DNA from 4 places in the Pseudoalteromonas sp. SG44-1 genome. Region 4 is predicted to be linked to each of the others. Evidence: predicted binding sites of a transcription regulator. Region 4 holds the regulator's gene; each other region holds the start of a gene.

Region 1 (5,793 bases), on a different contig from region 4:
AGGTCGTCTTGCTGGTGAGAGTAGTTCCATTAATAAGGGTAACTTGCCTTGCGCTAATATTGGCGTACTGGTCATGCCGTACACTTCTTGCATACGAACACTGAGTTTTGCAGGGCCGTCGAGTTGATATTCAATACGAATATTTGAGCCACTTGGAACTGACACTCTCAGCGGGAATAAATCATTTAATGCATTTTGCTGTTGCCAATTAAAACAACTTTGCAAGGCATTAAAGTAGTTAAACTTTTTCAATTGTTCGAGGGTTTTTATATCTTCCAGAAAAGCACCTAACCAAAGCTGTGCGTCATCGATTAAGCTTTGTTTAGTGACGACAGGAAATTGCTCCGGCACTAAATTACTGGCTAAACACATACGAGTAAGTAACTGCTCACTGTCGCTTTGTTCATTAAATAATTCAAAGCCTTGTTTTTGAAATAAAGCTAACCACGCTTTCGCCCGCTCACTTTTATCAAGCTGATGTTTACTCGGTTGACTAGTAACTGTAATTGCCCCTAGTTTGACTTCATCTTGATGAATAAAGCGCCCTGTTTTTTCGTCAAATTCACAACGCGTTTGCGCACTAAATAAATGTGTCAGTTCATCCTCAATCTCTGTAGGAGTAAACGCAACAGCTGCAAAAATACGACTGCCTTTTTGGCCTCCCATTGAAGCAATTGCAAGGTAGTCCTCGTTATGCCAATGCTCGTTGTTTAGCTCAGCACCTGCGCCATTGGCAAGCAAGTAACCATTGCCACGCTTTTTAGCTAATCGATCAGGAAAAGCAAACGCCACCAGCAAAGCCAAATAAGTGGTTTGTAATTCGCGTACATCAGTTAGCTTTAATCGCTTTAACCAAAATTTCAGTTGCTGTTTAAATACCGGATGTGGCCGAGCATGTTGGCTGTGTAATGCTAAGCTTAAATCTGCGGCATGGCTTATCCGACTCTCTAATAACGCAATTAAATACGCCGCTAATGTATAAATACCTGGCATCTGAGGTTCGAGTTGCTGCGCTTTAATTAGCATGTGCGCTAGGCGAATATCCGCGCCAAAACTTAGCATACGTGTACCGAGGGGGGTCAATTTATTATTATTATCGAGCGCCTCTAACATTTGTAGTAATTTTGTTGTTTGCTGTATTTGTTGTGCTGTTGGACTATCTAACAAGCTTAGATCAGTTAACTCCGCGCCCCAGCATTTTGCCTCCAATAATAATTGGCTAATATCAGCACTTAAAATTTCTGGCGCATCATGGCTATTACGCCGCTCAAAGGTTTGTTTTGAACCAAGCCTATAAACTACTCCGGGCTCAATACGCCCTGCCCGCCCAGCTCGTTGAATTGCCGATGAGCGAGAAATACTTTGTGTGGTGAGTTCAGTAACGCCAGTTTTTAAATTAAAACTAGCAGTGCGGCGCTTGCCACTATCAACCACAATACGAATACCTTCAATGGTTAAGCTAGTTTCGGCAACATTGGTGGTCAGCACCACTTTACGAGTACCTTTTGCTGCAGGGGCAATTGCAGCTTGTTGAGATGCTTTATCTTGTTCACCAAACAGAGTAACTACATGGCAATTTGCAGGCAAATCTGACAGCGCTTGTTGTACGCGGTTGATCTCATATTGACCGGGCAAAAAAACTAACGCACTGCCTGTTTGTTCAACTAAAGCTTGTTTGATAATACTGGCCATAGCGTCAAGCCAGCGGCTTTCATCTTTAATAGGTATGTAAATTTCATCGATGGGAAAGCTACGCCCGTGGGAACTAATAATTGAACAATCAAAAAACTGCTGATAGCGTTCGCTATCAAGGGTTGCCGACATCAATAAAATCGTTAAATCATCACGCAGTGCAGCTTGAGATTCTAATGCAAACGCTAATGCGGTATCGGCCGCAATAGAGCGCTCATGAAATTCATCAAATATCAGTAGGTCAACGCCACTGAGCTCTGGGTCGTTTTGTAGCATACGCGTGAGCATGCCCTCGGTAACAATTTCAAGGCGGGTATTAACACTGACTTTGGTTTCCTGCCTGATACGTAAACCAACGCTTTGCCCTACGGTTTCGTTTTGGCACTGTGCTAAATAGTTGGCAATATTACGTGCAGCTAAGCGACGCGGCTCAAGCATGACAATGTGCTTAAAGTGCCCGTCGCGCATCAACTGCAATGGTAACCATGTTGACTTGCCCGCACCCGGCGGCGCTTGTAGCAAGGTAATCGGATCACTTTGTAATGTAGTAACGAGTTGTTGATATATGTCTTTAACCGGCAGCACAGCTATTTATCCTAAATTGCTTTACCGATATTGTAACAAAAAACTGTAGTAAATCAGATTCATAAAATCGGTGATTATTGAGTGTTTGCAATAATTACAGACCGTTGCGTAGATTTTTTAGCTTATAATCTATTAAAAACTTATCTCTAAACAAGGGGGATTTAACCTATTGATTATTAATGATAAAGTTATAATTTAATTTTGGTACAAGCCTTGCTTCTTTATAACTGAAAGTAAATTCACAAACCGACATTATAAGGAGCTAATTATGAACAGTGATCTTATCGAAGGTAATTGGAAAGAACTTAAAGGTAAAGCGCAACGTAAATGGGGCGATCTTACTGACGATGATTTAGATAAAATTGAAGGTAGCCGTAAAGAACTGGTTGGTAAAATTCAACAAGCATACGGTAAATCGAAAGAAGAAGCTGAGCGTGAAGTTGATGAGTTTGAAAAAGGCCATTAATCAATAACGTTAGGTAACTACAAAACCGCCTGAGCAGGCGGTTTTTTATTTTTAAACTCAAATAGCTGCTTTCATAATGAAGTTAAACTCAAAGCTCCTATGGTACTTCCTAACCTCTAGCAACTTACACAAATACTAATATTTAATAGATAACAACATTTGCCACCGGTAGCATTGGTATGTAGAATCAACTAAACGTTAACAAAATTGGTAGAGTCAAATGAAAATCGCATTAATGAACGAATTCAGTCAAGCGGCAAAAAACCCAATTGTACTTGAACAGCTTAACACTGTTGCTAATGCACAAAATCACCAAGTATTTAATGTGGGTATGGATGGCGATAACGATCATCGACTAACCTATATTCACCTAGGAATTATCGCAAGCTTACTGCTCAACTCTAAAGCGGTAGATTTTGTAGTGACCGGTTGTGGCACAGGTCAAGGCGCACTCATGGCGAGCAATGCGTTTCCTGGTGTGAGCTGTGGTTATTGTATTGATCCATCAGATGCTTACCTATTTGCACAAATAAACAATGGTAATGCACTCGCTTTACCCTATGCAAAAGGCTTTGGCTGGGGCGCTGAGTTAAATATTAAATATATATTTGAAAAAGCATTTACCGGCGAAAAAGGCCAAGGGTATCCAGCAGAACGTAAAGAGTCACAAGTAACAAATGCAGGTATTTTAAATCAACTAAAAGTGGATGTTGCTAAAGATTACTTAAGCGCACTTGAAGCTATTGATCCTGAGCTGATTAAACAAGCGATTGGCGGACCACGTTTTCAAGAGTGCTTTTTCGCACATTGCCAAGACGACGCAATTGCTGCGTTTGTTAAAGCGCGTATTTAATAAAATAGCGCCCTATATTTTAGGGGAGAACCCTCCCCTTTTTGCATCTAAGATAATTAACTTTTAACTTCCAGTGTTGATAATATCCTGAGACAAAATGCGCTTATCATCTTTATATACTTCAAGCCAACCTGGTGGTGAGGTATCACAGCCAATCACTGTAACTTGTAATACGTAGCTGTAACGGCCGTTTTTAAATGTGTAACTATGATTACCGCCACTGCCCTCAAATTCGATCTCACCTTTTAGTAAGACTATATCTGGCTTATCGCTGGTTTTTTTATCAATGCTCCACGACGCATAGCGGAAGTTTCCATCACCTAAGTCATCAATGCGAATACGGTATTTAGCTGTTTGCCAATCTAAAATAGGCTCTACAAAAGCATTAATACTTGGGTGAAGCGCTTGCTTATCAGCTGCTATTAAATTTTTAGCCAGCAATTGTTCTTTAGCTGTTTGGTAATTGATACCGATGATTTTCCCATCCGTATCTACCCAAACGACACCGCTATTTAGCATAATGCCGCGCCAACCTACTTTATCCCAGTCAGTATCGATATTTGAATCAACAATCTGTTTAATAAGCGTCTTATCAAACACGTCATCAAAACGCTCAACTAACTCAGCTTCATTATTAATATCAGGCACTGGATATGTGCGCGAAAGCGGATAACGAATATGTGAGGAAATAGCCGCTTTATCGTGGTTTTTAAATGCTTTTATAAGATCTACAATAGGCTGTTGATATTGTTGTTCAAGCGCAAAACTATTTGCGCTAAACATGAGAGATAAAAATAAGCCGGTATAATATAAAAATTTCATTTAAGTCCTTTATTTTGATGATTCAGTTAATGAACATCATGTTATTTATCTGTTTCGGTTTATACCATTCACAACAACTTTTAGCCATGTTGCCCAAAGTCAATATTGTGTAAATTGATGTAGCGACTAACAAGGAGCAACATACGCCTTTATAGACTCTACAACGTGTTAATTCAATTTTATAAACAAACGATATGACCATTACGAATAGTGAACTGATGATTATCATCAACAAACTGCGCATAACCCATAATTTTAAAGCTAGCGGGATCAGCGTGTTCCACTCTTTTTTCGCGAAAGTAGACATTATTTTTATCAACTGACACGTTATTACCTATCACTTTAAATGAAGAGACATCCGCATCCATGATTTCACTATCAATAAAAAACACTCGCAGATTATCAATCGCGTAGACTTCATCAAGAAATACGGTTTCATCAGCATTTAAAGGTAAAAGGTGCTGATTATGATAAACCCCTTGATTGTCTCGTTGAAAAAACCGAGTACTCAGTTGATACGAAGATGCCTCTGCACCACTTAAATAATGTGTTTTATAATAAACATGGCGGTTATCTTTCACAATGTCATCATTAAGTATCTTCATATTACTTACTTCAATATCAAGACGGGTTGACTGGTAATAAAGCGTGTTGTTGTCGTGAATAAAATTATGATTTAAAATCGTAACGTCAAGAGGATTAAGTTCAGGGAGTTTTTCTTGATTACAAAAAACAGCTTTTTTATCACGCGAAAAGCCATACTCTAATACCTCAAAGGTATCAGGATCAGCATCTTGTATCGCTAACTCTTGAAAATACACTGTATCAGGCGTTTTTAAAAAACACTCATCTATAAGTACAATATTCTCGGTATTAATATCAAAGATGGTATCTACTATTTCAAAATCATTATCAAAAATATAGACATTACTTTTATCTTTAAAGCGATTGTCATCAAGGGCTTCAAACGTATTTGGGTCGCCTTTATCAAGTAATTCTTGTTGGTAAAATAGTCGATCAGCACAGGCATAAAATGGAAAAATCAGCCTATGCCACTCTTTTGCATTTGCACCAGCAATAACGCCTCTGTTTGAGATGATTTTATCATCCACTCTTAATAATAATTCATCAAAAATTTCTGCTGTTTCGTAACCCCCTTCATAAACAACCTCATCTTTATAATAAATATGGGTTTCATCTTTCGCCCAAGTACAATTGATTGAAGAAAAAGAAGCTAAATCAGCGTCAAACGGATGTTCTTTATCAGCCCAATACAGGGTATCGTTTACGGCAAAGTAATCATTATCGTAATCAACAAATACATCATCACACTGGGCTATTTGTGTAATATTTAGAAAGTCAGTATAAATGCCGT
Region 2 (5,793 bases), on a different contig from region 4:
TATACTCATCGCTATATTGAGCCCCTTGGCCATGAATCGTTAAACTGGTCAGCTCGCATTCTTGCATCTGATAAGCAAAGCACATTAAGCTCCTGCTCGGCGCTTTAGTGGCAGTAGTTTGTACTAAACAATGGCGCACTAAATACAAACCTTGTAATTGCGCTTGTGCAATAAACAACTGCGCTTCTGGGCAAGGTAGAATCACATTTAAAAAAGCATTTTGGTGACTAAGGTGTTTGAATGCAGTGATTAACTCACTAAAACTTAAGCTATCTGTATGACGTGCGGTATTACGAGCTAAGTCCTGCCCTTTTAAACTGGCATTAAAATACGGAGGGTTACTGATCACAACATCAAACTCAGTTGTGGTGGTTACTTGCTGAATAGCTTTTTGCATCAATTTAATATCGGGCCATGGGCTATTTGTAAAATTTTGCTGCGCATCAGCACATGCATTGGCATCAATTTCAACAGCATTAACCTGCATAGTTGGTTTGCGTTGCTTGCACATTAATGCCAACAACCCAGTACCTGTGCCAATATCAAGTAACCGCTGTGAAGTAGTTAAGTCAGCCCATGCACCGAGTAAAATTCCATCCGTCGAGACCTTCATCGCACTGCGCGTTTGCGCTACTTTAAATTGTTTAAACACAAAGCCTGACATTTTTTCACCTTTTCATTCACCAACTGGCGGATAGCGCGTATAATTACCAGCAATTGTCCTCTATTTTTGACACTCTATGCAATTTTCTGATTTTGATATTGATAACAAGATACTACAAGCCGTTGCTAAAATGGGTTACGAAACCCCAACTAGCATTCAACAACAAGCGATCCCTGAAGCGCTGCAAGGCCGTGATATTTTAGCCTCTGCACCAACCGGTACTGGTAAAACAGCGGCATTTTTGATCCCGGCGATTCAATACTTACTTGATTTCCCGCGTCGCGAGCCTGGTTTTGCCCGTGTTTTGATCATGACTCCAACGCGCGAGTTAGCTTATCAAATTCATGAACAGTGTGAACTACTTGCTAAAGGCACTAACCTTAAAATTGGTGTTGTTACTGGCGGTATTAACTACGGTACGCATAAAGAAATTTTTGAAAAAAATAACGATATATTAATCGCCACACCAGGGCGATTAATGGAATATTTAGAAACCGAAAACTTTCATGCCGAAAACGTCGAGATGCTTATTTTAGACGAAGCAGACCGCATGTTAGACATGGGCTTTCGTAAAGAAATGATGCGTATTTGTGAAGAAGCAAAAAATCGTCGTCAGTGCTTTTTATTCTCAGCCACTCTTGAAGGCGATAGCGTTGAACGATTTGCAGAGCAAATTTTAAAAGATCCAGCCCTATTAGAAGCTGAATCTTCACGTAAAGAAAAAGCTAAAATCCACCAATGGGTACACATTGCTGATGATTACAACCATAAATTAGCAATGTTGGTTGAAATACTAAACAGTGAAGACTTAAGCAAAGCTATTGTGTTTGTTAAAACCCGTGATCGCCTAGAAACATTAGTCGGCGAGCTGACCAATGCTGGGGTTCGCGCAGCCTGGTTACGTGGCGAGATGCCACAAGACAAACGCATGAAGGCAATGGAAAATTTCCACAGTGGCCGTACAAGAATATTAGTTGCGACTGATGTTGCCGCCCGCGGTATTGATGTGGCTGATATTAGTCATGTGATCAACTTTGATATGCCACGCACAGCAGACGTGTATGTTCACCGTATTGGCCGCACTGCTCGCGCAGGTAAGAAAGGCATTGCAATTTCGTTAGTAGAAGCCCATGACATTGCAGTATTAGCAAAAATTGAACGCTACATTGAGCTGCGCCTTAAACGCCGTGTTGTTAAAGGATTTGAGCCGCGTCATAAAGAAGCTAAAGCGCCAATCAAAAAACATAAAGATCCGGTAAAAATCAAAGCCCGTAAAAAGGCCAAAGCTAAAGCCAAGAAAAAGAAATAATTCATCTGCTTTAACGCCACATAAAAAGCCGAGACTTATCATAGTCTCGGCTTTTTACATTCAGTTTTACCTACTCGCAGTAAGTTATTAAACCCTCTCATAGCAGTCATGCAAATTAATTATCTTGTGCTCCCCATTTAGCTTGCTCATTACAAACTTGCAGCTACGACCATCACTTAACAAAAAATATATTGCATCGCTATAGCTGCACTAAACAGCAACTACAAATCTAAATTAGTTAGCTAATCGCCGTACTTTTTACTCAGTTGAATGTAAAAAATTCCAAAAACATTACCCGAACTTAAAATACCCCTTCAATTTCAATACGTTAAAGTTGGAATAAATATTGTAACAGTAAGCTTACTATTCACTAAACACATACAATAGATGTTATGAGGGAAATCATGGACCGCTTCAAATTAACTGTATCATTGGTATCACTTTGCTGTGTATTTTTACTCGCCTGCGCAACGCAAGTCAGTGCAGCCACTAGTACAATTATGATCAGCAGCGTTTCTCCTCAACCAACACTACAGCAGACTATAATTCATAAACTGCGTAGCAATCCAAACCTAAACCTCTCGCAACTGCGAGTACACGTTGATGGCAACAAAGTAGCCATTTATGGTCTAACCGAAACCGGCTTTGAACGCGCACTGGCACAAAAGTTTTTAGAAAACACCCAAGGTGTGGCAATTATTGAAAATAAAATGCAGGTGAGAGATTGAAGAGTTTAAAGCTGCTAGGCTAAAGATTAAAGAGTTAAAGCAACTGATTTTCTGGTGATTCAACTTAGGTTTACTTAAAACACAGAAAACGCAAATCTCCAGAACATGACTTACAAAGTAAAATCCCAGCTAAACGCATACTTATGGTTTAGCTGGGATTTATCTGTAATAAAATTAGAAATTGCGTATTTCTACCGTTGAATTATTAAACTCAAATTTATTAATTTTGCCGCATTGAGCAACATGATTAGTACTAGCATAAGGGGGGGTTGCTTGCGCGATATTGCCCTCCCAGCCCTGACCATTTTTAATAAACGCTTTTACCTCAAACCATCCATTAACCGCTTTGCTGCAATCCATATCAACATCAAGCAGCCAATAATGTTCACCCCAAATATTCAGTGGTGTAACACCAAAGCCATCATTAGCAACGGTTTTTTCTGCTCCCCAAGTTGCTGGCCAAATATTAGTTGTCCAATCGGTTGCGGTCCCTTGCGCCTCACTACTTTGGCCCGTTTCAATACCATACCAATCTAGGTAATTATCGTTTGCTTTCCAAGGACTGGTAGTGGCACTTTGCAAATTATTATGGCGAATTGGCATAGCACATTCAAAGTTGCTTGTTTGGCAGTTACGCCCAAGGTTTGTGTTTGCATAAACATGGTCAATTCCGCCGCGAATAAACATATCTTGGCCAGTTTGCGTTTGTGCGTTAATAAATATCACAGTTCGCTGCCAATCACTCTGAGGATCAGGGGTTGAGTTAGTGGTTAACTTGGCATTTTTATGAATAGCCATTGCATCCCACGCGGCTACATTTAAGTTTATAGTGCCATTTGCATTAACAGTAATAACTTCACCAGTACAACTTGTTGCATCATTACTCAGCGCTCCTTTTAGCACGTTACAGTATTGCCCTGGAGCCATATCTGTTTGCACGGTGGTATTGAGTGTTGAGCCTTCTTTATTAATGGCAACATGACCTGAACTTCCTCTACCAAAGGCTATTTGATTGTTAGTATTATCCCACCAATTGGTTGTTGCCCAGCTATCAGCCGTATTATTTCTAAAATCTACGCCACCTGCAATGTATGCCCAACGATGCTCACATTGCCAATTACTCGCAAAGCATTCTAAATTACCGTTGTTATGCACAGGTACGCTTGGACCACCAGCATCTGTGTCACCATGATAGTCGTAACTAGACATTACTTTTGGATAACCATACGGGTAAGCCAACATAAATACGTTTGCTAAGTCGTACAAGCGGCCATCTTCAAAGGTAATTACATTACCGGCACCACCATGACCGCGTTGATTATCATGATTATCTACAAATACTACAGCTGATGCACTTGGCATAAACCCCCACCCTTCACCAAAATTACTTAACCATGCGAGCGAGCCATTTCTAAAGGTATTGCCAAGTTCAGTGCTGTATTTAAACTCCGTAACTAAACCTGACGCTAAATACTCAGAGGCACCAACAGCCTCGCCACCTTGATCAATTACTTCTTGAAAGACCACTGGCGAGCCATTCACTTTCGCCATTAAACTTTGAATATCACTGGCTGCAACATGTTTAGAGGCATCAAACCGAAACCCCTTAACACCAATGGCTTGTAATTCATTAATGTAAGCCGCTAATGTGTTTTGGACATACGTTGCAGCGGTATCTAAATCTGCTAGTCCAACTAACTCACAGTTTTGTACTCGGTAACGATCGTTGCCGTAGTCAGAGCCATTAATGGTGCAACTGGTGTGAAAGTCTTGTGGGCTATAAATTGGGTATTGTTTATTACCATAGGTATTACCAGCGGTACCTGTACCACTGCCTGCAGCCATATGATTGATTAAAGTATCTACATAAATATCAACGCCAGCGGCATTACAGCGATTAACCATATCAATAAACTGCTCGCGGTTACCGCCTCGGCTTTGCAATAGGTAACTGACAGGTTGATAACGCGTCCACCATTGGCTGCCTTGTATATGTTCATTAGGCGGCGATACCTGTACCGCAGCATAGCCTTTAGGTCCTAAGTATTGTTCACATTCGAGGGCTACATCTTGCCAGTTCCATTCAAATAGATGGACGAATGTTGTTGGTGTTGCATTTGCAATCGACGTAGCACTTAGGCCAATACTTAGCCCAATAGTGGTTACTATTTTTTTAATTTTCATTGTGTGTTCCGTTGTGTTGTCAAGTAATAGGTATTATTTATTTACAAAGAATTAACAGTAGAGGGATTCTCACAAAATGAAAATTGAATACGTATGCAATCAAAAATTCAAAAACACCATCGATTATGGATGCTTAGCACAAATGCAGTGGCACGAGTGTATCGCTAACTTATTCTTTGTGTGTGTTGGAGTGTTTATTAACGGGCAGTACAGAGCAGTAAAAACTAGTATACGGTTTTTATCTTTATTACGAAATCTTGAAGTTTGGGGTTAGCTTTTTCAGACTGCAGTTTGCTCTACAAAGTGATTATTTATGTTGCGCGTTTTTGCGATTTTGGCATTCATTAAGAACCTGCAGCTTTTGTGCAGGGCTTGCACTGTGCCACGCGAGAATTTCATCAAGGGTTCTAAAGCAACCGATACAGGTATCGTTTTTATCCAAACAACAATGCCGAATACATGGGCTACTTGGTTCTTCATTGCTCACTTTAATGTTATTCATTAATTTTACCTTCGACTTTACTTATTAGACACTAGCCTTAGTTTTAGCTCGTGTCTAATAAGTGCAGTAGATAATCGGCTAGCGATAACTAAACTATGACCACTGCCTTTTACTTGTTTTGATGCTTCGCCATAAATGCTGTCTATCAGTAGAAAACTTAATACTGGTAAATATGCGCCAATCAACAACTGTATTACCAGCTGTAAATTTGTGTAAATTAGCACTATCAACAGGTAAATATTACCTGTTGATAGAACCATTTATTGTTCTGAGTGCTGGCGCTTTTCAGTGATCATCGCATCGAGTTTTTCACCGCCTTTAATACCAAAATCAAGGGTGCGAATTGGGAATGGAATACTAATATCAGCGTCACTTAGCGCTTGTTTGACTGCCACAATTGCTTTAT
Region 3 (5,793 bases), on a different contig from region 4:
GCTGTGTATAAACTCAGTTCTGGCTTTTCAAGTAACAGGGCACGCCAGTGCTTTAGCTCTATTAGGTTGTAGCTAACGTCACTGAAGCAGGTAACTGTATAAATGCAGGGATTATTGTTTAGCGCTTCAATTTCACCAATTAAGGTGTTGTTGCAATCAAGTTGGCCCAGCAGTAAGCGGCGGCCATTACCGACATCATAACTAAACGATACGGTGCCGCTTCTGACTAACACTAATTTTGTAAGAGGTTGATCTTGGTGGATCAGTACTTCTTTTTTAGATTGTTGATAACGGCTGCCAGCAAAGGTTAGTAGCTGGTCGACGAGATAACTAGAAAAATGATATTGAAACATCAACAATGCCCTTCGGACAATTGTCCTATTTATTACATCTTAATGACGTTAGCATTAAGATTCTAAGAATTTACGCTAACTTACTAGCTTAGTTAACTCGGTTAATTAAGCTTAATACCTGATATCCCGTGTAATGATTATTAAAGTGTGCTTTTAGCAGCTTTGGGTTTTTAGTAAGTTAGCCTTTTTATACTATTGCTATATTGTGGAATAACTTTGCCTAAACTACAACATTTGCAATGCTAACCTAAAGTACCGGAGAGAACAAATGAGTTGGGAATATTTGGGGTATTTTGCCTCAGCTTTACTTATTGCCTCTTTAACTATGAGTGATGTGAGCAAACTTCGTTGGTTTAACCTTGCCGGTTGTATTGCTTTCACAGCCTACGGTATTGCGATTGCTGCATGGCCTGTGGCTATCACTAATGGTTTGCTAACCTTCGTAAATATTTATCATTTAATTAAGCTCAAACGTCAACAACAAAAACCGCAATAATAGCGTGGTTTATTGCGCCTTACTCTGTGTATCAATTTGCGCTTTTTGGTAGCGTAATTCACCGCCAATCCATGTTTGATTTACGACAATGGTAAAAATTTCTTGTACTGGCACTTTAAAATAGTCTTTGTCGATTAAAATAAAGTCAGCCCACTTTCCTTGCTCTAAACTACCTAATTTAAATTCTTGATGTGCGGCATACGCGGCACCTAACGTGAATGCTCTGAGTGTATCTTCTCTGCTCAGTGCTTCAGTGACTCGCCAGCCATTAGCGGGTAATTGATTGTGATCTTGGCGAGTAATTGCTGAATACAAACCGTCAAAGGGGTTGGCCAGTTCAACTGGATAATCTGAGCCTGCAGCTACTACTGAGCCTTGCTTTAAAAACGTTTGCCAAGCATATGCACCTTGTAATTGTGTATCGCTAAGGCGCTGCTCTGCCATATGCATATCAGAAGTTGCATGCACCGGTTGCATTGATGGAATGATTTTAAGTGCTTTGAAGCGAGGAATATCTGCTGGATCAACTATCTGTGCGTGCTCTATACGGTTACGTAGTAAAATCCCGCCGGTTTTTTTAAATACATTTTGATAGGCATCTAACACAATATGATTTGCTTTATCACCGATGGCATGGGTATTGGCGCTAAAACCATGGTTAAAGCTCAATGTGTACAGCTGCTCTAGTTTTTGTTGAGTTTCGAGCATTAAACCTTGGTGATTCTTTCTATCTGCGTAATCGGCCTGTAGTGCGGCGCCACGGCTACCTAGCGCACCATCAGCATATATTTTTACACTACGAATAGACATGAAATCGTTAAGATCTTTATAGCGACCGGCTCTGAGCATATCTTCAAGGGACGGATCTGTTGCACTTAGCATTGCAACTATGCGCAGCGGTAAGGTGCCTTGTTCAGCTCTTTGCTTGTAAACTTGCCATGTTTGTTTATCAATCCCAGCATCGTGGGTTGAGGTTATACCTAAGCTGAGCAGATGTTGGCCAGCTTGATTTAAGGCATTATTTACGTTTTGATCAGATGGCGTTGGAATATGTGCAGTAATTAAACTTTCGGCTTTATCGACAAAAATACCGCTAGGCTGACCTGCTTGGTTGCGAATAATTTCACCACCTGCTGGTGACTGTACTGTGGGTGTTAATTTGGCTAACTCCATCGCTTTGCTATTAACCCAAATCGCGTGGCTATCGACACGAGAAAGCACCACCGGAACATCTTTGACAACTTTATCTAAGTCAGCAGCAGTAGGAAATTGCTTATTAGGCCACAGTTCTTGATTCCAACCGCGGCCAATAATCCAGCCCTGGTTATTTTTAGCAAATACAGCAAGTTTTTTTTGTATTTCTGCAATCGACATACTGCCACGTAAATCGAGTTGCGCTAAATTATTACCAAGTCCTATCACATGACCGTGGGCGTCAATTAAACCAGGTAATAAGGTTTGTTGCCCGGCATCAAATACTGCTGCATTAGGGAAACTCGCTTTTAGTTTATCGTCTCCTACTTTTACTACTTTGCCATCTTTAATAACCAGTGTAGAAAATTGCTGTAATTGGCCACTGTAAGTTGGAGTGTAACCGTTAGCATTGTAGATCACCGTGGTATCAGCTAGCACAGGTAAAGATAAAGTGATTAAACAGGCGAGTAAGCATTTCATTGTTAGAATTCTTTTTCTGCTTTTGTTAGTTAAACAGTAACAGAGAATACTGAGTCTGCAAATTAAATATAATAAATTATTTATCGTTGTGCATTTCAACTATGCTGATGAATTAGCTATTCATTTATTTGCATATAGAGTAAATTCAGACAGTGATAATCTACCATCTTTATCGCTGTCATAGTTTTTAAAACGAGACCACAGGGCAGGATCTTTTGCTGACTCTGAACGCGTGATAAGACCGTCTTTATCGCGGTCTAAGTTTTTGAATTGTTCTGCTATATTATCAGTTGTTGCAAAACTGCAACAGCTACTGACAAATAACAAACTTAGTCCCAGTTGTGTACAAAATTTCATTGGGGAAACTCGTTAATCTAGATTATTAGTTAAAAAACGCTTAAATTCAGATAGGGAAATTTTATTGTCTTGGTTTTTGTCCCAACGTTTAAAGTTACTCAACAATTGTGGTTGTGGTTCAAGCTCATTATGCGTTAAATAGCCATCTTTATTGCTATCTAAATGATCAAAACGTTGTTTTACATCCAGTGCCATTGCGCTAAAACTGGTGGCTAGCGACACACTTAATATTATTAATATGCTTTTCATTATTTACATCCTACCAACAAAAAGAATAAAGCATTTGCCATAATTTAAATCCCAACATTAAATCCGTTTACACATTCCCTCCGGGATTATGGCAAATACTTTAAAGCCTTTTAAAATTTAAACTTTGCGAACTCTTGCTCAGATAACTGCTCGTCGTTATTATCATCAAGATCAGTAAACTGCTTTAATAGCGTGTTGTTTTGCTTGGCTTCAAGCAATGAAATTTGTCCGTCAGAGTCGGTATCTAATTGCGCAAACTTAACGTTTAATTGTGATGCTAAAACAGTGGCGCTAATGACTAAAAACATCAGTGAAAAAGCGGCGATAAGTTGTTTCATAGCAGTGTTTCCTTTGGGAAAATTATTGCAAAAATTGTTTAAACTCAGCAAATGAAATTTGACCATTTTGATCTTTGTCAATTTGCTCAAAACTTTCGTGTAATACCGCATCTTCAGATGCTTCTGCTTCACTCAATGTGCCATTACTGTCTTTATCAAGTTCTGCGAAGGTGGCCTCGACATCAATGGCAAAGCTGTTAAAGCTAAGCAGTAGGCTGATGCATAAGCACAGCGGTGTTAATATTTTCATATTATTTCCTTATAAACAGTCGTTGATACGGATGTTACAAGAACGATGCCAATTTTTTTATTGTAAAAATATCAGTGACTTAATGTTTTGGCATGATAATAAGTGGGAAAAAATGACTGGGCAGTGTGTCTTTTTTGCAACAACTTTTAACGGGTATTGATTAAGTTTTTAAAAAACAGTTGGTTAAGTTGTTTCAATTTAGCATCAGTCGCTTTATATAGCGCTACACAGTTCGCCTTATTCATTATTCTTATTGATTCAGCTAGTGTATAAGTAACACCTTCCATAATCAGACATTTAACTAAAGGAGTAGCGATAATGGCCTCATTCGCTAAAAAGTACAGTGCATTACTTAGTTGGCGACCCAATTTAATAGGCCAGTTTTTGTTTAGTACTTTGTTATCGCTGCTGCCATTATCACTGGTAGTGATTGTATTTTTAAATGCGCTGAATAAACAGCTAGCAGTAACTCAACAAATCGTCAGTGAAAATTATCAAATTACCAAGTCATTTAATAATCTTAAGCAAGACCTCAATAGCTTAGAGCGTGCAACGCGACAAAACTGGGTGCTGAAAAGCGAATCACTCGATGAATTGATTGTTGATAAGTGGCAATCATCACTACAAAGCATTGATGAACTAACTTTTATAAGTTCTACGGGGGAGTATATTAAGCAATGGCAGCAACTCGCACAGGTATTGCAATTAGCGCATACTCAACTCGTTACTGAAGGACAACAAGATGCGCAATTGTTTATTCCTGTGAGTGAATTTATTGCGCGTCAAACGGTGTGGCTAAGAGATCAAAATGAGCTGCAAATAACTAAAAATCAGCAACAGTTAAAAGCTTTGCAAAGCTCATTTATCAATTGGTTAATAGCACTTATCCCATTAACTTTACTAGTAGGTGGTGGTTTTTTATGGCGTATAAGTGGTCGCTTAAAAGGATTAACGTCGGTTATTGATAAGCTTGGGCAAGGTCATTGGCAACAAAAAATAGCTGTACAAGGCTCTGCTGAGTTGGTTGAACTAGGAAATAAATTACAATGGGTGCAAGAGCAGTTGCATCAATTAGAGCAACAAAAAGATACTTTTTTACGCCATGTTACCCATGAATTGAAAACTCCATTAGCGTCAATGGTTGAGGGCACTGACTTACTTGCCGATGAAATCGTTGGGCCAATTAACAAAGAGCAGCAAGCGGTGTTGGCGTTAATTACCCAGAGCATGGTGCGTTTGCGCGCTATGATCGATAGTTTACTTAGTTACAATGCGATTCGCAGCAGCAAAGAAGACTTAAGTGAGCTGGAATTCTCGCAATTAATAACCAAGATAAACAGCCATTTTGAACATCGTTTAGTGGCGCGTAAGCAAAGCTTATGTTGGCATTGTGAGTTACCCGAGCAACCACTGGAAATTGCTGCAGAGCTTGTTGAAATGATCTTAATTCAGTTGATCTCTAATGGCTTAAAGTTTTCACCAGCAGGACAGGCGGTCAATATTGCTCTGTCATTAGCTGGTCGTACTTTGACTATGAGCGTTAGCGATCAAGGCACCGGTATTAAAGAGCAAGAGAAATCACATATATTCAGTGCCTTTTATCAAGGTAAGAATGCTAAAGATATAACCGCTCAAGGTAGTGGTTTAGGGCTCACCATTGTAAAAGAGTCTGTTGAGCAATTGATGGGTACTTTACACGTTGAGCATAATGAGCCACAAGGCTGTCGTTTTATAATTCAAATCCCAATCATCCCTCCAACCAATAAAAACCAAGGAGTTAATTAGCATGGGCGTGCGTTTAAATGCCATTTTAGTGGTTTGCATTACAACCTTAGGGCTCGCAGGGTGTGAGTTAACTGAGCAGCCAGTAAATAAAAGCAGCCCTGAAGCTGAACAAGCGGGTAAGGTGACTACACCACAAGGGGATAGTTTACCAAATCCGAAACCTAGGCCGAAAACCGATCCTATGTATGCACCTGCCGAAACGGTTATTGGTTGGCATGCAAAGTCGTGCGGTGGTTTTCAAGTGGCAGCGAGTAAAACGGTTTATATTGGTGCTAAAGAGCTTCAGCATTA
Region 4 (5,793 bases):
GTATTTATCTTGGTAACCAAGGTGAAGAACTCAAAGCGTTTAATACTAAAGATGGCTTTGGTATCAAAGCACTGATCAATAGCGGTTTTGAAGTTGCCGTGATCACCGGTCGTCATTCACAGATAGTTCAGCAACGGATGACTAGCCTGACAGTACCGCATATTTACCAAGGCCAAGAAAACAAGTTGCAAGCTTATCAACAGCTCAAGGATAAATTGCAGTTAAGCGATGAACAAATCGCTTACATAGGCGATGACGGACCTGACTTGCCGGTAATGGAATTGGTTGGTTTTGCGGTGGCAGTAAATGATGCGCATCCACTAATCAAACGCATTTCACATTATACAACCATGCTACCTGGTGGCTTTGGGGCGGTGCGTGAACTCACTGATTTATTAATGCTCGAAAATGGTAAATCATTAACCAGCGAAGGCACGAGCTCATGAATAGTGCGCGTTTAATATTATGCGTATTATTTGTCGGCTGCATGGTATGGCTGTGGTATCCGTATTTTTATCAAAGTACCGCCATAAAACAACACCAAGAAGATATAATAGCAAAACCTGATTATACTGCGGTGGCATTAAAACAAACCGCATTTGATGAACAAGGTAAAATTAGCCACAAAGTAACAGCTGCAAAAATGGAACTCTACCAACAGTTAGGGTTCACTTACTTTGAACAACCTATTTTTACACTCTATAATCAACAGCAGACGTGGCAAATTAATGCCGATGAAGCCACCTTATATGAAAATCATCAATTAATTTTAGAAGGTAATGTGGTTGCTAAAAACCTGACCAATAATGCCATGATTGAACATATAAACGCAGATAATATTCAGGTTGATATTGAACTACAAACCATGAGTTCAGAACAACCAGTTGAATTAATCGGACCAAATTTAAAAATCACTGGGCGCGGTCTCCATGCCGACTTAAAAGCCGAAGTGGTAGAACTAATTAACCATACGCGAACCATATATTATGACCAATAAATTTGCTCACTTGCTTGTTATACCAAGCTTATTCATTGCTTTTGCAAGCTTTGCTGAAAATACGACACCACCTGCAGATCAAGTCTCTATCAGTGCTGACACGCAGCTTGCCCAACTGAAAGACAATATCGGTATTTTTGAAAAAAATGTTGAAATCATTCATGGTAACCGCCGTATCAAAGCGGATCGACTTGAAGTCCATAAGCGCGAAGATTTAGGCGATAACAAACAACTACTTGTCGCAACTGGCAGTCCGGCTTACTTTGAAGAAAAACAAACTGATGGCACAGTAATGAGTGCCAGTGCTGATGAAGTCCGTTACGATGTCGCTAAGCGCTATTTAACCTTGGTTGGCAATGCACAAGTCACTCAGGCAGGTCAAAAAATCAATGCCAAAAGCATTACCTATGATATGGACCAGCAACTGATCAGTGCTGAAAAAGGCGCAAGCTCAAGCGATCGTGTGCACACCATTTTGGTACCAGTAGACAGTAAAAAAGACAAATCTAAAGGGCAGCCATGAGTACATTAAAAGCTGAATTTCTAGCAAAAAGCTATAAAGGTCGCCAAGTTGTAAAAAGCGTGGGTTTAGAAGTTAGCGCAGGCAGCATTGTTGGCTTATTGGGTCCTAATGGCGCTGGTAAAACCACCACCTTTTATATGATTGTGGGTTTAGTTCCAAGCGACAAAGGTAAAATCAGTATTGATGATAATGACATCACCTTACTGCCAATGCACAGTCGCGCACGGTTAGGGATTGGCTACCTGCCACAAGAATCATCCATCTTCCGTAAATTAACTGTTTATCAAAACCTGATGGCTATTTTAGAAACTCGTAAAGAGCTGAATAAACAAGCCAGAGAAGAAGCGCTCGACAGCTTACTTGATGAGTTTAGCATTCAACATATCCGCGACAGCCAAGGTATGGCATTATCTGGCGGTGAACGTCGTCGAGTTGAAATTGCACGCGCTTTAGCCGCAAACCCAAAATTTATCTTACTTGATGAGCCTTTTGCTGGCGTTGATCCTATTTCAGTGTTAGATATAAAGAAGATTATTGAACACCTTAAAAACCGTGGTATTGGCGTGCTTATTACCGACCACAATGTACGAGAAACCCTTGATGTTTGTGAAAAAGCCTACATAGTTTCTCATGGGGAGTTAATTGCATCAGGTACCCCTGAGCATGTACTCGCCGACCAAACAGTCCGCGATGTTTACCTGGGCGAGCAATTTAGGCTATAAAGCCACGCTCGGCTAAGTATCTGCTAGACTTAACGATGATAACAATAAAAGGATTGTTAGAGATACATGAGGCAATCACTCCAGCTGCGCATGGGCCAGCAACTTACAATGACACCACAGCTGCAACAAGCAATTCGCTTATTGCAACTCAGTACATTGGATCTCCAGCAAGAAATTCAAGAAGCGCTCGACAGCAATCCATTGTTAGAGCTAGAAGAACATGAATATTCAGACGACACGGCTGGTAAAAACGAACAAAAACAAGATAACGATGACTTAACCGTTAGCGCATCAGCAGACGACAAGCCAAGCGAATATGAACAAGAAAGTAGCGAAGCATTAAGTAAAGAGACCTTAAGTGACGAAATGGCTATGGACGTCACCTGGGACGAATACATGAGTGCTGCGCCAAATACGTCATCTGGGCCAATGCCTGAAGATGAGTCAATTTATCAAGGTGCCTCAACTGAAACCTTGCACGAATATCTAATGTGGCAATTACAACTCACACCTTTTAGTCCAACCGATGAAGCCATTGCCATTGCGATTGTTGAAGCCGTTGACGATTCAGGTATTTTAACCTTGAGCTGCGAAGACATCGCAGAAAGCTTAAATCAAGGTAATAACGAAGAAGAAATCGAACTCGACGAAGTGCAAGCAGTGTTAAAACGCATTCAGTTGTTTGACCCTGTTGGTATTGCTGCGCGCAGCCTACAAGAATGTTTATGTATTCAATTAAATCAATTTGATCCTGCAACTCCTTGGATTAGCGAGACAAAAATGATTTTAACTGATCATATCGATTTATTAGCTAGTCGTGACTATCGCACTTTGATGAAAAAGACTAAGCTTAAAGAAGATGAACTAAAAGAAGTAATGACACTGATCCACAGCCTTAACCCAAAGCCTGCGGATACCATAGTACGCGAAGAATCAGAGTATGTTATTCCTGACGTTTCGGTGAAAAAAATTAAAGGTCGCTGGGTGGTTGAACTCAATCCAGACAGCATGCCAAAAATTAGAGTGAACAGCCAATATGCGGCGATGTCACGCTCTGTAAAATCAAGCACTGACAGCCAATTTATACGCTCGCATTTGCAAGAAGCTAAATGGTTTATTAAAAGCCTAGAAAGTCGTAACGAGACGTTACTCAAAGTAACCAACTGCATTGTTAAACAGCAGCAAGGATTCTTTGAGCATGGCCCTGAGGCCATGCGCCCTATGGTACTAAACGACGTTGCCGAAATGGTTGAGATGCACGAATCAACAATTTCTCGTGTAACCACCCAAAAATACATGCATACCCCTCGTGGTATATTTGAGTTAAAATATTTTTTCTCGAGCCATGTAAGTACTGAGAACGGCGGCGAATGCTCATCGACAGCCATTCGAGCATTGATCAGAAAATTGATCAGTGCAGAAAACTCAGCGAAACCATTGAGTGATAGTAAAATTGCAGATATATTGGCAGAGCAAGGTATCAAAGTAGCTAGACGGACTATTGCAAAATACCGCGAGTCACTGGCTATTCCACCGTCAAATCAACGTAAAAGTTTGATTTAAGGCGTAAAATCACAAGAGGAAAATGCTTATGCAACTAAATTTAACTGGTCGTCATGTAGAAATTACTGATTCATTAAGAGACTATGTAAACAATAAGTTTGCCAAGCTTGAAAGGCATTTTGATCATATCAATAATGTCCATGTCATTCTTGATGTAGAAAAGCTAAGCCAAAAAGCAGAAGCCACATTACATGTCAGTGGCGCTGAATTATTTGCCTCAACTGAGCACCAAGACATGTATGCAGCCATTGACGGACTAATCGACAAACTTGACCGTCAGGTAATTAAACACAAAGAGAAGCACGCTCGACACTAACACTATGAAATTAAGCTCACTTATTTGCCAGGACTGCAGTAAAGCTGCGGTCCTTTTTAATAGCAAAAAACGGATCATTGAATTTATCAGCCAATTGGCTCATGAACAACTTCCTCAGCTATCACAACAAGAAATCCTCAACGCACTACTGTCGAGAGAAAAACTAGGTAGTACGGGTATTGGTCGTGGTATTGCTATTCCTCATGGCCGTATGAGTGGTGTTGAAAACCCGCTAGCAATAATTATAGTGAGTGAATCACCGATTGATTTTGATGCGATAGATAATCGCCCAGTTGATATATTTGTAGCTCTCATCGTGCCAGATGGTGATAGCCAACTTCATTTGAAGACGTTAGCCACAATTGCTGATAAACTCAACGACAAAGATTTTTGTAAACAACTACGTAGCGCAAAAACAGACCAAGATTTGTATCACGTAATTGCTGCGCAATCGTAGCCAAATGAAGGAGAATTTACATGGAGTTAATCATCATCAGTGGGCGTTCTGGCTCAGGTAAATCTGTTGCTCTGCGTGTAGTAGAAGATCTTGGCTATTATTGTGTAGATAATATTCCGGTAAACTTATTACCTTCATTAGTGCGCAGTGTCTCTGATAATTATGACAAAATTGCCGTCAGTATTGATGTCCGTAATTTACCGAAAGAGCAGGAAGAATTTAACGATATTCTTGAATACTTGCCTGGTTTTGCAAATCCGACGCTATTTTATTTAGACAGTGATGATCAAACCCTGATCAAACGTTTTTCTGAAACTCGCCGCTTACACCCATTATCTTTGGACTCTTTGCCACTGGATTTAGCTATCAAGCAAGAAAAAGTATTACTTGATGTATTAACTACTCGCGCTGACTTTATACTTGATACCACTGATCTGAGTGTCCACCAGCTTGCAGAGTCAATCCGTGAAAAGATTTTAGGGAAAAAAGATAAAAAACTAATCATTACCTTTGAATCATTTGGTTTTAAATATGGTATCCCAAAAGAAGCTGATTATGTTTTTGATGCACGCTTTTTACCAAACCCACATTGGGAGCCTGAGCTTAAGCCACTTACAGGCCTTGATCAGCCAGTAAAAGATTATTTAGCCAGCCATAGTATCGTACAAAAATTCACTTGGCAGATCCAAACCTTTGTACAAACTTGGTTACCGCATTTGGAGCGTAATAACCGCAGTTACTTAACAATTGCTATTGGTTGCACCGGTGGTCAACATCGCTCAGTTTATCTAGCGCAAACTATAGGTGAAAGCTTCTCGATGAGCCACAGCAATGTGAAAATTCGCCATCGTGAACAAGAATAACAACTCACGTTTACAGTAAGGAATGTTGATGCGTTTAGAAGATACATTTTTAATAAAAAACAAACTCGGTTTACATGCTCGCGCAGCCAGCGTATTAGCGCAATTAGCTGTGCAGTTTGATGCCAGCATCACACTTCATCAAGATGACAAACAAGCCGCAGGCGATAGCGTACTCGGCTTAATGCTATTAGAAAGTAGCCAAGGCAAAGAAGTTAAAGTTGTATGTGAAGGCCCGGACGCTGAACCTGCTCTTGCAGCAATTGGCGAGTTGATCGCACAACGCTTTAACGAACAAGAATAGCTCGTAGTCAGTACCACTAAATTGCGTTAAACTAAATAAAGTCGTTAATTA

The links. The regulator sigma-54, encoded in region 4, starts transcription at its own class of promoters, with help from an activator protein. The targets are predictions, from matches to a motif close to GTTGGCACGNNNNTNGNNT.
Region 1: H5187_RS10550 (CsbD family protein) is a predicted target of sigma-54. The motif match lies at 2,478-2,496, and genes of this name have one in related genera.
Region 2: H5187_RS19180 (BON domain-containing protein) is a predicted target of sigma-54. The motif match lies at 2,307-2,325, and genes of this name have one in related genera.
Region 3: H5187_RS04520 (EF-hand domain-containing protein) is a predicted target of sigma-54. The motif match lies at 3,752-3,770, and genes of this name have one in related genera.

What each region holds. Positions count from the first base shown of each region.
Region 1 is NZ_JACJEW010000018.1:62,997-68,789, reverse strand. It holds gene hrpB (ATP-dependent helicase HrpB) at 1-2,277, opposite strand, end outside; gene H5187_RS10550 (CsbD family protein) at 2,546-2,743, shown strand; gene H5187_RS10545 (RpiB/LacA/LacB family sugar-phosphate isomerase) at 2,964-3,596, shown strand; gene H5187_RS10540 (hypothetical protein) at 3,660-4,418, opposite strand; gene H5187_RS10535 (DKNYY domain-containing protein) at 4,598-5,793, opposite strand, start outside.
Region 2 is NZ_JACJEW010000057.1:4,853-10,645, forward strand. It holds gene H5187_RS19170 (tRNA1(Val) (adenine(37)-N6)-methyltransferase) at 1-664, opposite strand, end outside; gene srmB (ATP-dependent RNA helicase SrmB) at 741-1,973, shown strand; gene H5187_RS19180 (BON domain-containing protein) at 2,378-2,701, shown strand; gene H5187_RS19185 (alpha-amylase family protein) at 2,876-4,885, opposite strand; gene H5187_RS19190 (DUF1289 domain-containing protein) at 5,193-5,387, opposite strand; gene H5187_RS19195 (mechanosensitive ion channel family protein) at 5,648-5,793, opposite strand, start outside.
Region 3 is NZ_JACJEW010000006.1:91,061-96,853, forward strand. It holds gene H5187_RS04490 (Crp/Fnr family transcriptional regulator) at 1-353, opposite strand, end outside; gene H5187_RS04495 (YgjV family protein) at 622-849, shown strand; gene H5187_RS04500 (amidohydrolase) at 859-2,523, opposite strand; gene H5187_RS04505 (EF-hand domain-containing protein) at 2,644-2,880, opposite strand; gene H5187_RS04510 (EF-hand domain-containing protein) at 2,893-3,129, opposite strand; gene H5187_RS04515 (hypothetical protein) at 3,240-3,467, opposite strand; gene H5187_RS04520 (EF-hand domain-containing protein) at 3,490-3,717, opposite strand; gene H5187_RS04525 (HAMP domain-containing sensor histidine kinase) at 4,033-5,502, shown strand; gene H5187_RS04530 (hypothetical protein) at 5,504-5,793, shown strand, end outside.
Region 4 is NZ_JACJEW010000051.1:9,112-14,904, reverse strand. It holds gene kdsC (3-deoxy-manno-octulosonate-8-phosphatase KdsC) at 1-446, shown strand, start outside; gene lptC (LPS export ABC transporter periplasmic protein LptC) at 443-997, shown strand; gene lptA (lipopolysaccharide transport periplasmic protein LptA) at 987-1,520, shown strand; gene lptB (LPS export ABC transporter ATP-binding protein) at 1,517-2,242, shown strand; gene H5187_RS18490 (RNA polymerase factor sigma-54) at 2,309-3,805, shown strand; gene hpf (ribosome hibernation promoting factor) at 3,834-4,121, shown strand; gene ptsN (PTS IIA-like nitrogen regulatory protein PtsN) at 4,126-4,578, shown strand; gene rapZ (RNase adapter RapZ) at 4,599-5,441, shown strand; gene H5187_RS18470 (HPr family phosphocarrier protein) at 5,470-5,742, shown strand.